Regions from separate parts of the Ideonella sp. BN130291 genome, predicted to be linked through region 2. Evidence: predicted binding sites of a transcription regulator. Region 2 holds the regulator's gene; the other holds the start of a gene.
What was found. The regulator FNR, encoded in region 2, switches genes on or off when oxygen is low (the NO sensors DNR and NnrR bind a similar motif). The targets are predictions, from matches to a motif close to TTGATNNNNATCAA.
Positions count from the first base shown of each region.

Region 1 (6,198 bases), on a different contig from region 2:
GCACCTTGCCGGCCGACGCGCGGGTGGCGGACTTCCTGCGCTACTGGGCCGATTCGCTGGCCAAGCGGGGGCTGCGCACCGACCAGATCACCTTGCGCATGAGCCGCGCGGAAATCGGCAACTACCTCGGCATGACGCTGGAAACCGTGAGCCGGGCATTGTCCAAGCTGGCCAAGGGCAAGGTGATCCACTTTGCCGAGAAGGGCCGCCGGGAGATCCAGATTCCCGACGTGGGTGCGCTCAGCCGCTTTGTGCAGGGCTGCCTGGCGCCGGCGAGCCGCGCGCTGCAATGACCGGCGCGGCCACCCGCGCGATGGCCCGCCCCAGCGCTTCGCGCGTGTAGGGCTTGGGCAGCAGCTCCCAGGCGGGGGGCGATTCGCGGTCCGCGTCCAGCAGCTCGGCGGAGAAGCCGGACATCAGCAGGATGCCCAGATGGGGCAGGCGCTCCTGTGCCAGCCGGGCCAGCTCGGTGCCGCGCATGCCGGCGCCCAGCGCAATGTCGGTGAGCAGCAGGTCGAAGTCGGCCTCGGGCGTCAGCGACAGCAGCGCCTGTTCGGCGCTGGCGCAGGCCGTGACCCGGCAGCCGAACGCATCGAGGAAGGTGCGCACGACCGCACGCACTTCGCCGTCGTCTTCCACCATCAGCACCTTCAGGCCGGGCGGCACCTGCCCGGCCGCCGCGCCGGGTGCATCGGCGGCTGCGGCCGCCGCCTCCCATGGGCGGGGGATGTAGAGGGTGACCCGGGTGCCGGCGCCCAGGACACTGTCGATCGCAATCGCACCGCGCGACTGCTTCACGAAGCCGTAGACCGTGCTGAGCCCGAGCCCGGTGCCCCGGCCGGCTTCCTTGGTGGTGAAAAACGGCTCGAAGGCGCGTTCCTTCACGTCCTCCGGCATGCCGGTGCCGGTGTCGGCGATGGTGATGGCGACGAAGCGCTCGTCACGTGCGCTGGGATCATCCAACTCGCCGCGCACGCCCGCCGGCAGGCTGGCGCAGGGCTGGGCTTCGAAGCGCAGCACGCCGCCGTCCGGCATGGCGTCACGCGCGTTGATCGCGATGTTGAGCAGCGCCGATTCCAGCTGGCCCGGGTCGGCCAGGCAGGGCGGCAGGGCCTGCGACACGTCCACCTCGATGCGGATGCGCTGGTCCAGGGTGCGCCGCAACATGTCGGAAAGCGACATCAGCATCGCGCCCAGGTCCACCGGCGCCGGCTGCAGCACCTGCCGGCGTGAAAACGCGAGCAGCTTGCCCGTGAGCTCCGCGCCGCGCCTGCTGGCCCGTGCAGCCGCGGCCACCAGCTGCTGCGCGTAGGCGTCGTCCGCCACGGCGGGCAGCTCCTCCAGCACCTGCAGGTTGCCCTGGATCACGGTGAGCAGGTTGTTGAAGTCGTGCGCGATACCGCCGGTGAGCTGCCCCACGCTCTCGAGGCGCTGCGCGTGGCTGAGTGCCTCCTCGGACTGGGCACGCTGCAGGCTGGTGGCCAGCAGGCTCGACAGTGATTCGAGAAAGCGCGTCTCGTCTTCGCCGAAGCGGTTGGGCTGGAGCGACCGCACCGCCAACGCGCCGATCGTGCGTCCACGATCGCTCAGCGGCACCGCCATCGCGCTCACGAGGCCGGCGTCGAGGTAGGTCGCGGGCACCGTGAAGCGGTGCTCCTCGCGGTAGTCCGGCACGACCACCGGCCGCCCGTGGGCCAGCACGAAACCGGGCGGCGTGTCAGGCCGGTTCGGCAACCGGGCGCCGACTTCCTCTCCCTGCACCAGGCCCACGCCGCTGGCCACCCGGAATTCAAGCCGGTTCGCTTCCAGCAGGAACACCATCGCGACTTCCACCTGCAAGGCTTGCGCCGCGATCGCGGGTACCTGCTCGAGCAGCACCTGCGGGTCGCGCGCATCCACGGCCAGGCGGCCCAGCTGCGCCAGGTGCTCGCTGTAGCGGGCCCGCTGCAGCGCCTGCTTCACACGGGGGTAGGCGCTGATGTCGCGAATGGCGGCCACCACCAGCGGCCGCCCGCCGCTTTGCAGCGGGCTGAGCGCGATCTCCACCATCACCTCCGAGCCGTCGCGCCGCCTGGCCACCAGCTCCATCTGCGTGCCCATGGGCCGGGTGCGGGGCGAGCGCGCATACGCCTCCCGGTAGGCAGCGTGGCGGGGGCGGATGCTGTCGGGCACCAGCGCATCCACGTTCAGGCCGGCCATCTCTTCGGGCGTGTAGCCCAGCAGCGCGGCAGCCGACGGGTTGGCCAGCACGATGGCACCGGCCGTGTCCACCAGCAGCAGTGCGTCCGGATACGCAGTGAACAGCGAGCGGAACACGCTGCGATCGTCGATGTCCGGCGGCAACGCGGGCGGAAGCGGGCCGGAAGGCAGGCGGGTGTGCATTTGTCGATGCCTCAGAACGGGGTAACGGCCGGCACGAAGATGTAACCCGCACCCCGCACCGATTTGATGAGTTCGGGATTCTCCGCGTCGACCTCCAGCTTCTTGCGCAGCCGGCCCACCTGCACGTCGATGGTGCGGTCGAACGGCGCGGCTTCGCGCCCCCGGGTCTGCTCCAGCAGGAAATCGCGCGAGAGCACACGGCCTGGATGGCGCGCGAAGGCACACAGCAGGTCGAGTTCGCCGGTCGTGAGGCTCACCTGCTCGCCATCGGGCGCGGTGAGGCGCCGGGCCGCCATGTCGAGCTCCCAGCCTTCGAAGCGCAAGCGCTCGCGCGGCATGGCCGCCGGCGAGGCAGCCGACGCCGGCACGGTGGCAGGCGTGGCGCCTGCGTCGGCGGGCGCCAGCCGCCGCAGCACCGCCTTGATGCGGGCCAGCAGCTCGCGCAGGTCGAACGGCTTGGTCACGTAGTCGTCGGCACCCACCTCCAGCCCGACCACCTTGTCGATCGAGTCGCCACGGCCGGTGACGATGACCAGGCCGCAGCGCCAGTGCTCGCGCAACTGGCGCGCGATCACGAATCCGTCCTCGCCAGGCAGGCCCAGGTCCAGCAGCACCAGGTCAGGCGGGTCCTGCGGCATCAGGGCCATCAAGTCGCGTCCGGAATGCACCTGGGTGGTTCGGAAGCCATGGCCCTTGAGGTAGTTGGCCAGCAGCAAGGTGATGTCGACTTCATCGTCGAGCACGGCAATGTGGGTCGGTTTCACGGGTTCTGTGGGTGAGTCACAAGCGCACAGCGTAACGCTTCGGGGGAGCGCGGATGCCGCTTGACGCAGGTCAACCTGCCGGGCGCGGGGCCAACCGAGCATGGGGCACCTCGTCCACCTACCGAACGGAGCTCCCCATGAAGATTCTTCTCGCCGTCGATGGCAGCACCTACACCAGGCACATGCTCGGTTACCTGGCAGCGCACGACGAACTGCTGGGCGCGGACCGCCAGTACACCGCCTTCACCGTGGTCCCCCCGATTCCGCCGCATGCGACCTCGTTCCTGGAGCGCGAGGTGATCGACACCTACTACCGCGAGCAGGCGCAGCAGGTGCTGGCGCCGGTGCAGTCGTTCGCCAGGCAGAACGGCTGGGAAATGGACGCCCGCCATGCCGTGGGCCACGCCGGCGACGCCATCGCCAGCCTGGCAACCGAAGGCCGGTTCGACCTGATCGTGATGGGCACGCACGGGCATTCCGCGCTGGCCAACGCGGTGATGGGCTCGGTGGCGACCCGGGTGATCGCGCAAGGCAAGGTGCCGGTGCTGCTGATCCGCTGACGCGGTTGGCGCGCAGTGCCGCCAGCGCGCGAGCGCTCGAACGGCGTCAGCAGGCCCGGGTTGCCGGCTGCTGCAGGGGCGCCAGCGCCTTGACCAGGCGCACCACTTCGCGGTCGTGCGGATCCGCCGGGTCCTCAGTGAAGCCCAGGTGGCGGGCCAGCTGCAGCATGGCGCTGTTTTCACGCAGGACCCAGCCCACCAGCCGCGGCGTTCCCCGCGATCGCGCATGCTCGATCAGCTGCTCCAGCAGCATGCTGCCCAGGCCCCGTCCTTTCAGGTCGCTGCGCACGATGACCGCAAATTCGGCTTCGGTGTTGTCGGGGTCGCGCACCGTGCGGCCGACGCCCAGCGTTTCCGGCGCGCCCTGTGCGTCGGCGCCGACCGCGATGAAGGCCATCTCGCGCTCGTAGTCCACCTGCGTCAGCCGGGCGAGCTCGCTGCGGGGCAGCTCGCGCCGCGTCTGGAAGATGCGCATGCGGATGTCTTCAGGGCTCAGCTGCTGCAGGAAGCGGCGGTGCTGCTCCTCGTCCTCCGGGCGGATGGGACGCAGCACGATCTCGCGCCCGTGCCATTGCACTCGGCGCACCCACTCGGTGGGGTAGGGCCGGATCGCAAACCGGTCCGCACCGGCCACCGGCTGGGCCGACAGCCGCACCCGCGCGTCCAGCGCCAGGACACCGTGCTCGTCCACCCACAAGGGGTTGATGTCCAGCTCCGCCAGGTGCGGCAGGTCGGCGAGCATCTGCGACACCGCGATCAGCACGTCATGCAGTGCATCGGCGTGCGCAGGCGGACGGTCGCGGTAGCCGGCCAGCAGGCGCGACACCCGGGTGCGCGACACGAGCTCGCGCGCCAGACTTCGGTTCAGCGGCGGCAGGGCGATGGCGCTGTCGGCCAGCACCTCCACCGCGGTGCCGCCCTGGCCGAACAGGATGACCGGGCCGAACAGCGCGTCGATGCTGGCGCCGACGATGGTTTCGTGCGCATGCGGCCGCCGGGCCATGGTCTGCACGCTGAAGCCGGTGACCCGGGCACCTGGGCGCGCGCGCTGCACCGACTGCAGCATGTCGGCGGCCGCCTGCTGCACCGCCTGGGCATCGGGCAGGTCGAGCCGCACGCCGCCCACGTCCGACTTGTGCGTGATGTCCGGCGACACGATCTTCAGCACCACCGGATAGCCGATGCTGTGTGCCGCCGCCGCGGCGGCATCCGCATCGGGGGCGACGGTGAGGGTGCGTACCACGGGCACTCCGTAGGCCGCGAGCACCGTCTTGGCTTCGGCTTCGCCCAGCCATTGCCGGCCTTCGGCCTGCGCCGCTGCCATCACGGCCAGGGCCGCGGCGCGGTCGGGCACCGGGTTCTCGCTGGCCGAGGGCGCCTCCATCAGGATCGCCTGGTTGCGCCTGAACGTCTGCAGCATGGCGAAGGCATGCACCGCGCCCTCCGGGGTGGCGTAGTTCGCGATGCCCGCGCGCTCGAAACGGGCACGCGCCTCGGCCACTGCGCCCTCGCCCAGCCAGCAGCTCATCACCCGGGCGGGTGCGGCGGCGACCAGTGGCACGCAGGCGCGGGCAATGTCGTCGCTGCGCACGATGGCGGTGGGCGAGTGCAGGAACAGCACCGCGCCGGTGGCCGGGTCGTCCAGCACGGCTTTCAGCGTGGCGGTGTAACGCTCCACCGGAGCGTCGCCGATGATGTCGATCGGGTTGGCCTTGGACCAGTTGGGCGGCAGCACCTTGTTCAGCGCCTGCAGCAGCGCAGCGGACAGGTCGGCGAGCGCCACGCCATGCAAGGCGGCGGAGTCGGCGGCCATCACGCCGGCGCCGCCGCCGTTGGTCATGATGGTGAGCACCTCGCTGAGGTTGCCCCGGAAGCGCGCCAGCGTTTCGGCGGCGATGAACAGCTGGTGCAGGGTGTCCACCCGCAACATGCCGGCACGGCGGATCGCTGCGTCGATCACCGCGTCGGCGCCGGCGAGGGCGCCGGTGTGGGAGGCGGCCGCCTGCACGCCGCGGCCTGCACGGCCGGCCTTGACCACGATCACCGGCTTGTTGCGCGCCGCCGCGCGTGCGGCCGAGATGAACTTGCGCGGCGACTGCACCGATTCGATGTAAAGCAGGATGGCGCGTGTGCGGGCATCGCTGGCCAGGTAGTCCAGCAGGTCGCCGAAGTCCACATCGCAGTGGTCGCCCAGCGACACCATGTGCGAAAAGCCGATGTTGCGGCTGCGCGCCCAGTCCAGCACCGCGGTGATGAGCGCACCCGACTGCGACACGAAAGCCAGCTCGCCGGCGGCCGCGTCGGTGTGGGCGAAGCTCGCGTTCAGGCCGATGTGAGGGCTGAGCAAACCGATGCAGTTGGGCCCCAGCAGGCGCAGCAGGTACGGCTTGGCGGCCTCCAGCATCCCTTGCTGCTGGCTGGCGCTCAAGCCCGCTGTCACCACCACCACCGCCCGTGTGCCCATCGCACCCAGCTCGGCGACGAGTCCGGGC
Region 1 is NZ_JAZARE010000011.1:18,920-25,117, forward strand. It holds gene VPH43_RS21600 (Crp/Fnr family transcriptional regulator) at 1-293, shown strand, start outside; gene VPH43_RS21605 (PAS domain S-box protein) at 241-2,382, opposite strand; gene VPH43_RS21610 (response regulator transcription factor) at 2,394-3,146, opposite strand; gene VPH43_RS21615 (universal stress protein) at 3,284-3,706, shown strand; gene VPH43_RS21620 (bifunctional acetate--CoA ligase family protein/GNAT family N-acetyltransferase) at 3,753-6,198, opposite strand, start outside.
Region 1: the regulator FNR is predicted to act here: its motif matches at 3,207-3,220, upstream of VPH43_RS21615 (universal stress protein).

Region 2 (6,198 bases):
TCGACGATGCCGCCCGCCTGCCGCTGGAGGACGACGTGGCCCGGGGAGCGCGGCGATGAGCGACTTCTTCAGCCAAGGCTGGTCCGTCACCATCGCGATCGTCACCATCCTGAGCCTCATCGCCTGCCTGGCGCTGCTGGTGATCGCCGCCCGCCGCAAGGTGATGGCCGGCGACAACACCACCGGCCATGTGTGGGACGAGGACCTGCGCGAGATGAACAACCCGCTGCCGCGCTGGTGGATGGGCCTGTTCGTGGCCACCGTGCTGTTCTCCTTCGGCTACCTGATCTTCTACCCTGGCCTGGGCAGCGCGGACGGCACGCTCCAGTGGAGCAGCACCGCCCAGCACGCGGCCGAACAGCGCAAGGCCCGTGAGGCGACGGCGCCGCTGTACGCCCGCTTTGCCGGCCTGCCGGCGGACCAGCTGGCCCGCGAGCCGCAGGCGATGGGCATCGGCGAGCGCCTGTTCGTCAACCACTGCGCCACCTGCCACGGCTCGGACGCGCGCGGCAGCAAGGGCTTTCCCAACCTCACGGACAACGACTGGCTGCACGGCGGCACACCGGAGAAGATCGCGGAATCCATCACCCAGGGCCGCCAGGGCCAGATGCCACCGATGGCCGCCGCCGTGGGCGGCGAGCAGGACGTGCGCAACGTGGCCAACTACGTGCTCAGCCTCTCCGGCAGCCCGCACAACAGCCTGGCCGCGCAACTCGGCCGCGCCAAGTTCGCGGCCTGCGCCGCCTGCCACGGTCCCGACGGCCGCGGCAACCAGGCCTTGGGCGCACCCAACCTCACCGACAAGGTGTGGCTGCACGGCTGGGGCGAGGACGCGGTGGTCGCGATGATCAACAACGGCAAGACCAACGTGATGCCGGCGCATGCGAGCCGCTTGTCGCCTGAGCAGATTCATGTGCTGGCGAGCTACGTGTGGAGCCTGTCGCAGCCCAGGGGCCAGGCCGTTGCGTCGACGCAGTAACGAAAGACGACCATGAGCCAGGGCGTCGCCCGCGTGATCCCCATCCAGCCCGCCGCCAACGACGGGCAGCTGGTATCGCTGTACGCCAAGCAGGAAAAGATCTATCCCCGCGCCGTCCATGGCTGGTTCGCCGCCTGGCGCTGGGCCCTGGTGTGGCTCACGCAGGCCCTCTTCTACGGCCTGGCCTGGTTGCCCTGGAACGGCCGGCAGGCACTGCTGTTCGACCTGGCCTCGCGGCGCTTCTACATCTTCGACCTGGTGCTGTACCCGCAGGACTTCATCTACCTGACGGGGCTGCTGGTGGTCAGCGCGTTTTCGCTGTTCTTCTTCACCGCGCTGGCCGGGCGCCTGTGGTGCGGATACGCCTGCCCGCAGACGGTGTACACCGAGATCTTTCTCTGGGTGGAGCGCCATCTGGAGGGCGACCGCATGCAGCGCCTGAAGCTGGATGCCTCGCCCTGGAGCGCAACCAAGCTGCTGCGCAAGGGCGGCAAGCAGGTGATCTGGATCGCCATCGCGCTGTGGACCGGCTTCACCTTCGTCGGCTACTTCACCCCCATCCGCACGCTGGCCGCCGAGGCGCTGCAGTTCAGCTTCGGCCCGTGGGAATGGTTCTGGGTGCTGTTCTATGGGTTTGCCACCTACGGCAATGCAGGCTACCTGCGCGAGCAGGTGTGCAAGTACATGTGCCCGTATGCCCGCTTCCAGGGCGCGATGATCGATCGCGACACGATGATCATCAGCTACGACACGGCGCGTGGCGATCCGCGCGGCACCCGGGCGCGCAGCGCCGACCTCAAGACCCTGGGCCTGGGCGACTGCATCGACTGCGGCCTGTGCGTGCAGGTGTGCCCCACCGGCATCGACATCCGCGACGGCCTGCAGTCCGACTGCATCGGCTGCGCCGCCTGCATCGACGTGTGCAACGGCGTGATGGACAAGATGCACTACCCGCACGGCCTAATCCGCTATGCCACGCAGAACGGCATGACGCAAAAGCTCACGCGTGCCCAGATGCTCAGGCGCGCCCTGCGCCCGCGTGTGCTGGTGTACGGCACGGTGCTGATCGCCATCGTCGGCGCGCTGGGCACCAGCCTGGCCCTGCGCCAGCCATTCAGGGTGGACGTGGTGCGCGACCGCACCTCGCTGGCCCGCATGGTGGAGGACGGCCGCATCGAGAACGTGTACCGCCTGCAGGTGATGAACGCCACCGAGGCGCCCCAGCGCTATCGCGTCGGGGTGAAGGGCCTGGAGCAGGCCCGCATCAATGGCGCCACCGAGCTGGAGGTGCCGGCCGCCGGTGCCCGCTGGTTCGCGGTGGCGGTGCAGGTGCCGCACGAGACGGCCCGGAAGGCGCATCCGGGCGCCCACCCGATGCAGTTCGAGATCGAGCGCCTGGGGCCGGACGGCCACCACAGCGACGCCGAGGTGAGCGAGAAATCCACCTTCGTCGTGCCGCGCTGAACAGGAGACCACCCATGACCCACGCCGTGCTTTCTTCCGCTCCGCCGTCCGCCGCCCCCACGCCCTGGTGGCGCGTCAAGGTGATGTGGCTGGTGCTGGGTGGCCCCGTGTCGGTGGTGCTGGCTTGTGCGGTCACCGCGGTGTTCATCTGGCATGGCAGCGACCGCAGCGTGATGGACTCGATCGCCCCGGTGGTGAAGCCGCGGCCGGTGGCCACCGCCGATGCACCGGCACTGCAGGCGCGCAACCACGCGGCCACGGCTGCCGGGCGCTGAGCACCATGCCGGCCGCTGCCATGCCCACCCGCCCCACGCCACTGCCTTTCGCGCAACGGGTGCTGATGCTGTTGTGGCCGGCTTTCCTGGTGGCCGGCGTGCAGGCCGCGCTGGTGTTCGTGGTGGTGGACCCGCACACGCTGCAGTGGTTTGGCGTCACGCCGATCGAATGGCCGGTGCAGGCGGTCTACACCGTCACCTTCCTCATCTTCTGGGCCACCACGGCGAGCGCGGGCGCGCTGTCGCAGCTGCTGGCCGACCCCGAAGGCCTGCCGCGCTGGTAGCGCCGCGCGGCCGGGTTCAGCAGCTGGGGCTGTTCACCAGCCGCTGCAAGGCGGCCTGGTCCAGCACGCGGATCTGGCGCTGCTTGACTTCCAGCACACCATCGTCCTGGAACTTCGAGAAGGTGCGGCTCACGGTCTCGAGCTTCAGCCCGAGGTAGCTGCCGATCTCTTCGCGGGTCATGCGCAGCACCAGGGCCGAGGGAGAGAATCCGCGGGCCTGCAGGCGCTTGGTGAGGTTGAGCAGGAAGGCGGCGAGCCGCTCTTCCGCGCGCATGCTGCCCAGCAGCAGCATCACGCCATGGTCGCGCACGATCTCGCGGCTCATGATCTTGTGGAACTGGTGCTGCAGCTCGGTGAATTCGCGCGACAGCGATTCCAGGTCCTCATAAGGAATGGTGCAGACCTGCGAATCCTCCAGCGCCACCGCGTCGCAGCTGTGCCGGTCGGTGCTGATGCCGTCCAGGCCCAGCAGCTCGCCGGCCATCTGGAAGCCGGTGACCTGGTCGCGGCCGTCCTCGGCGCTCACCCGGGTCTTGAAGAAACCGGTGCGCACGGCGTACACCGCCTTGAACGGATCGCCGATGCGAAACAGCGTCTGCCCGCGGGGCACGGCGCGCCGGGTGGCCACCAGCCCGTCCAGGCGCTGCAGGTCGGCGCCGGACAGCCCGACAGGCAAGCACAACTCCCGCAGGTTGCAGCTGGAGCAGGCCACCTTCAGCGGGTGCAACCCATCGGCGTCGGCGGCCGCTCGCGGGGGGATGGAGGGAGGGTTCGTCGGTGTCAGCATGCGCAACCTCAAGAGCTGCCCCATTCTTTGCCAGGCGGGCGTGCGGGCGCTTGAGCCAAATCAAGGCCATGGCGCCCGGCGCTTGCCACAGTAGCGGCCATGGACGCTCCCACGCTCTGCCCGCCCCCGCGCACCCCGCTGTTCCCGCCCGAGCTGCTGCAACGGCTGGACATGAACGGGCCGCGCTACACCTCCTACCCCACGGCCGACCGCTTCGTCGAAGCCTATGGCGCGGCCGAGTACCGCCAGGCGCTGCGCCAGCGCGCCGAGGGGGCCACCATCGGCGGCCGGCCGCCGCTGTCGGTGTACGTGCACATCCCGTTCTGCGAATCGGTCTGCTACTACTGCGCCTGCAACAAGGTGATCACCCGGCACCATGAGCGCGCGGCGGACTACCTGGACGCACTGGAGCGCGAGATGGCGCTGCACGTGGCGGTGCTGGGCCCGAAGGAGGTGGCCTCGCAGCTGCACCTGGGCGGCGGCACGCCCACCTTCCTGAGCGACGAGGAGCTCACACGCCTCATGACCTCGCTGCGCCGGGCCTTCCATTTCGTGCCGGGCGCGGAAATGTCCATCGAGGTCGACCCGCGCACCGCCACGCCCGAGCGCCTGGCGCACCTGGCCTCCCTCGGTTTCAACCGGCTCAGCCTGGGCGTGCAGGATTTCGACGCCGATGTGCAGAAGGCGGTGCACCGGGTGCAGTCCTTCGAATCGGTGGAGGGCTTGATGCTGAGCGCCCGGGCGCTGGGCTATGAATCCATCAACGTGGACCTGATCTACGGCCTGCCGCTGCAGACCGAAGCCTCCTTCCAGCGCACCATCGCCCAGGTGTCGCGGCTGCGGCCCGACCGCATCGCGTTGTACGCCTATGCCCACCTGCCGCAGCGCTTCAAGCCGCAGCGGCGCATCGCCTCGGCCGACCTGCCGGCGGCCGCCACCCGCATCGGCATGCTGAGCGGCGCGATCGACGGCTTCCTGCAGGCGGGCTACGACTACATCGGCATGGACCACTTCGCGCTGCACAGCGACTCACTCGCCGCGGCCAAGCGCCAGGGCCGGCTGCACCGCAACTTCCAGGGCTACAGCACCCAGCCCGACTGCGACCTGGTGGCGCTGGGCGTGTCGGCCATCGGCCGCGTCGGGGCCAGCTACAGCCAGAACGCCAAGACGCTGGACGAGTACTACGACGCGCTGCGGCAGGGCGACTTCCCCACCGTGCGCGGCCTGGCTTTGTCGCGCGACGACCTGCTGCGCCGCGCGGTCATCATGGCGCTGATGTGCCAGGGCCGGCTGGAGTTCGAATCGATCGAATCGGCGCACCTCGTCAGCATGGACAGCCACTTCCGCAGTGAGCTGGAGCGGCTGCGGCCACTGGCCGATGCCGGCCTGGTGGTGCTGGAGCCCCGCGCCGTGCAGGTCACACCAGCAGGCTGGTACTTCGTGCGTGCGGTGGCCATGGTGTTCGACCGCTACCTGCAGGACGACACCACGCGCGCCCGCTTCTCGAGAATCATCTGAGATGGAACGACCCCCACGCTTACTTCGTTCGTTGCCCCCCGGGCGGCGCTGACATGAATGGCCCCGCCCTGCTGGCAGCCGCCGCCCTGATGGGCCTGGCCGGCTCGCCGCACTGTGCAGCGATGTGCAGCGCCCCTTGTGCTGCCGTGCTGCGTGGCTGCGGCGCATCGCGATCGGCGCCGCCGGCCTTCCACCTGGGCCGCGTGGCCGGTTATGCGCTCGCCGGTGCGGTGGCAGCGAGCAGCATGGCCGCGCTGCGCAGCCTGGCGGAGCTGGCGCCGCTGCTGCGGCCCTTGTGGACCTTGCTGCATGCGGGTGCTCTCGCGCTGGGCGTGTGGATGCTGGTCACCGGCCGGCTGCCCACCTGGCGCAGCGGGGCTTCGGCCGCCCTGGCGCCCGCTGCAGCGGGCGCGTCGCCTGGCTGGCATCGCATCGCCGGGCCCGGCCGTGCCGCCGCTGCCGGCAGCAGCTGGATCCTGTGGCCATGCGGCCTGTCCCAAGCGGCCTTGCTGCTGGCGGCGCTGGCGGACAGCCCCTGGCTGGGCGCAGCCACGATGGGCAGCTTCGCGCTAGCGTCTGCGCCGGCGTTGGTGTTGCTGCCGCTGGCGCTGCGTCGCTTGGCCGGCCCCGGCGGCCGCGCCCCCAGCGCTTGGCCGGCGCGCAGCGCCGGCGCGATGGTGGCCGCCGCATCCGGCTGGGCGCTCACCCATGGGCTGTGGGAGCGCGTGGCAGCCTGGTGCGCGACCTGAGCTGCGCGAGCCGCAGGTGCATCGGCCCGCGGTCGCAGGCGCAGTTCGCCTGCGGTCGATCGAGGGCCCCGCCTCGTGGCACCGCCCCCGCACGACGGGCATGCCTGCGCGGATCAGTACCCCAGCGCCAGCCCGGTGTTGC
Region 2 is NZ_JAZARE010000013.1:140,962-147,159, reverse strand. It holds gene VPH43_RS24290 (cbb3-type cytochrome oxidase subunit 3) at 1-59, shown strand, start outside; gene ccoP (cytochrome-c oxidase, cbb3-type subunit III) at 56-979, shown strand; gene ccoG (cytochrome c oxidase accessory protein CcoG) at 992-2,443, shown strand; gene VPH43_RS24275 (hypothetical protein) at 2,458-2,718, shown strand; gene VPH43_RS24270 (hypothetical protein) at 2,739-3,002, shown strand; gene fnr (fumarate/nitrate reduction transcriptional regulator Fnr) at 3,019-3,789, opposite strand; gene hemN (oxygen-independent coproporphyrinogen III oxidase) at 3,889-5,307, shown strand; gene VPH43_RS24255 (sulfite exporter TauE/SafE family protein) at 5,361-6,056, shown strand; gene ggt (gamma-glutamyltransferase) at 6,170-6,198, opposite strand, start outside.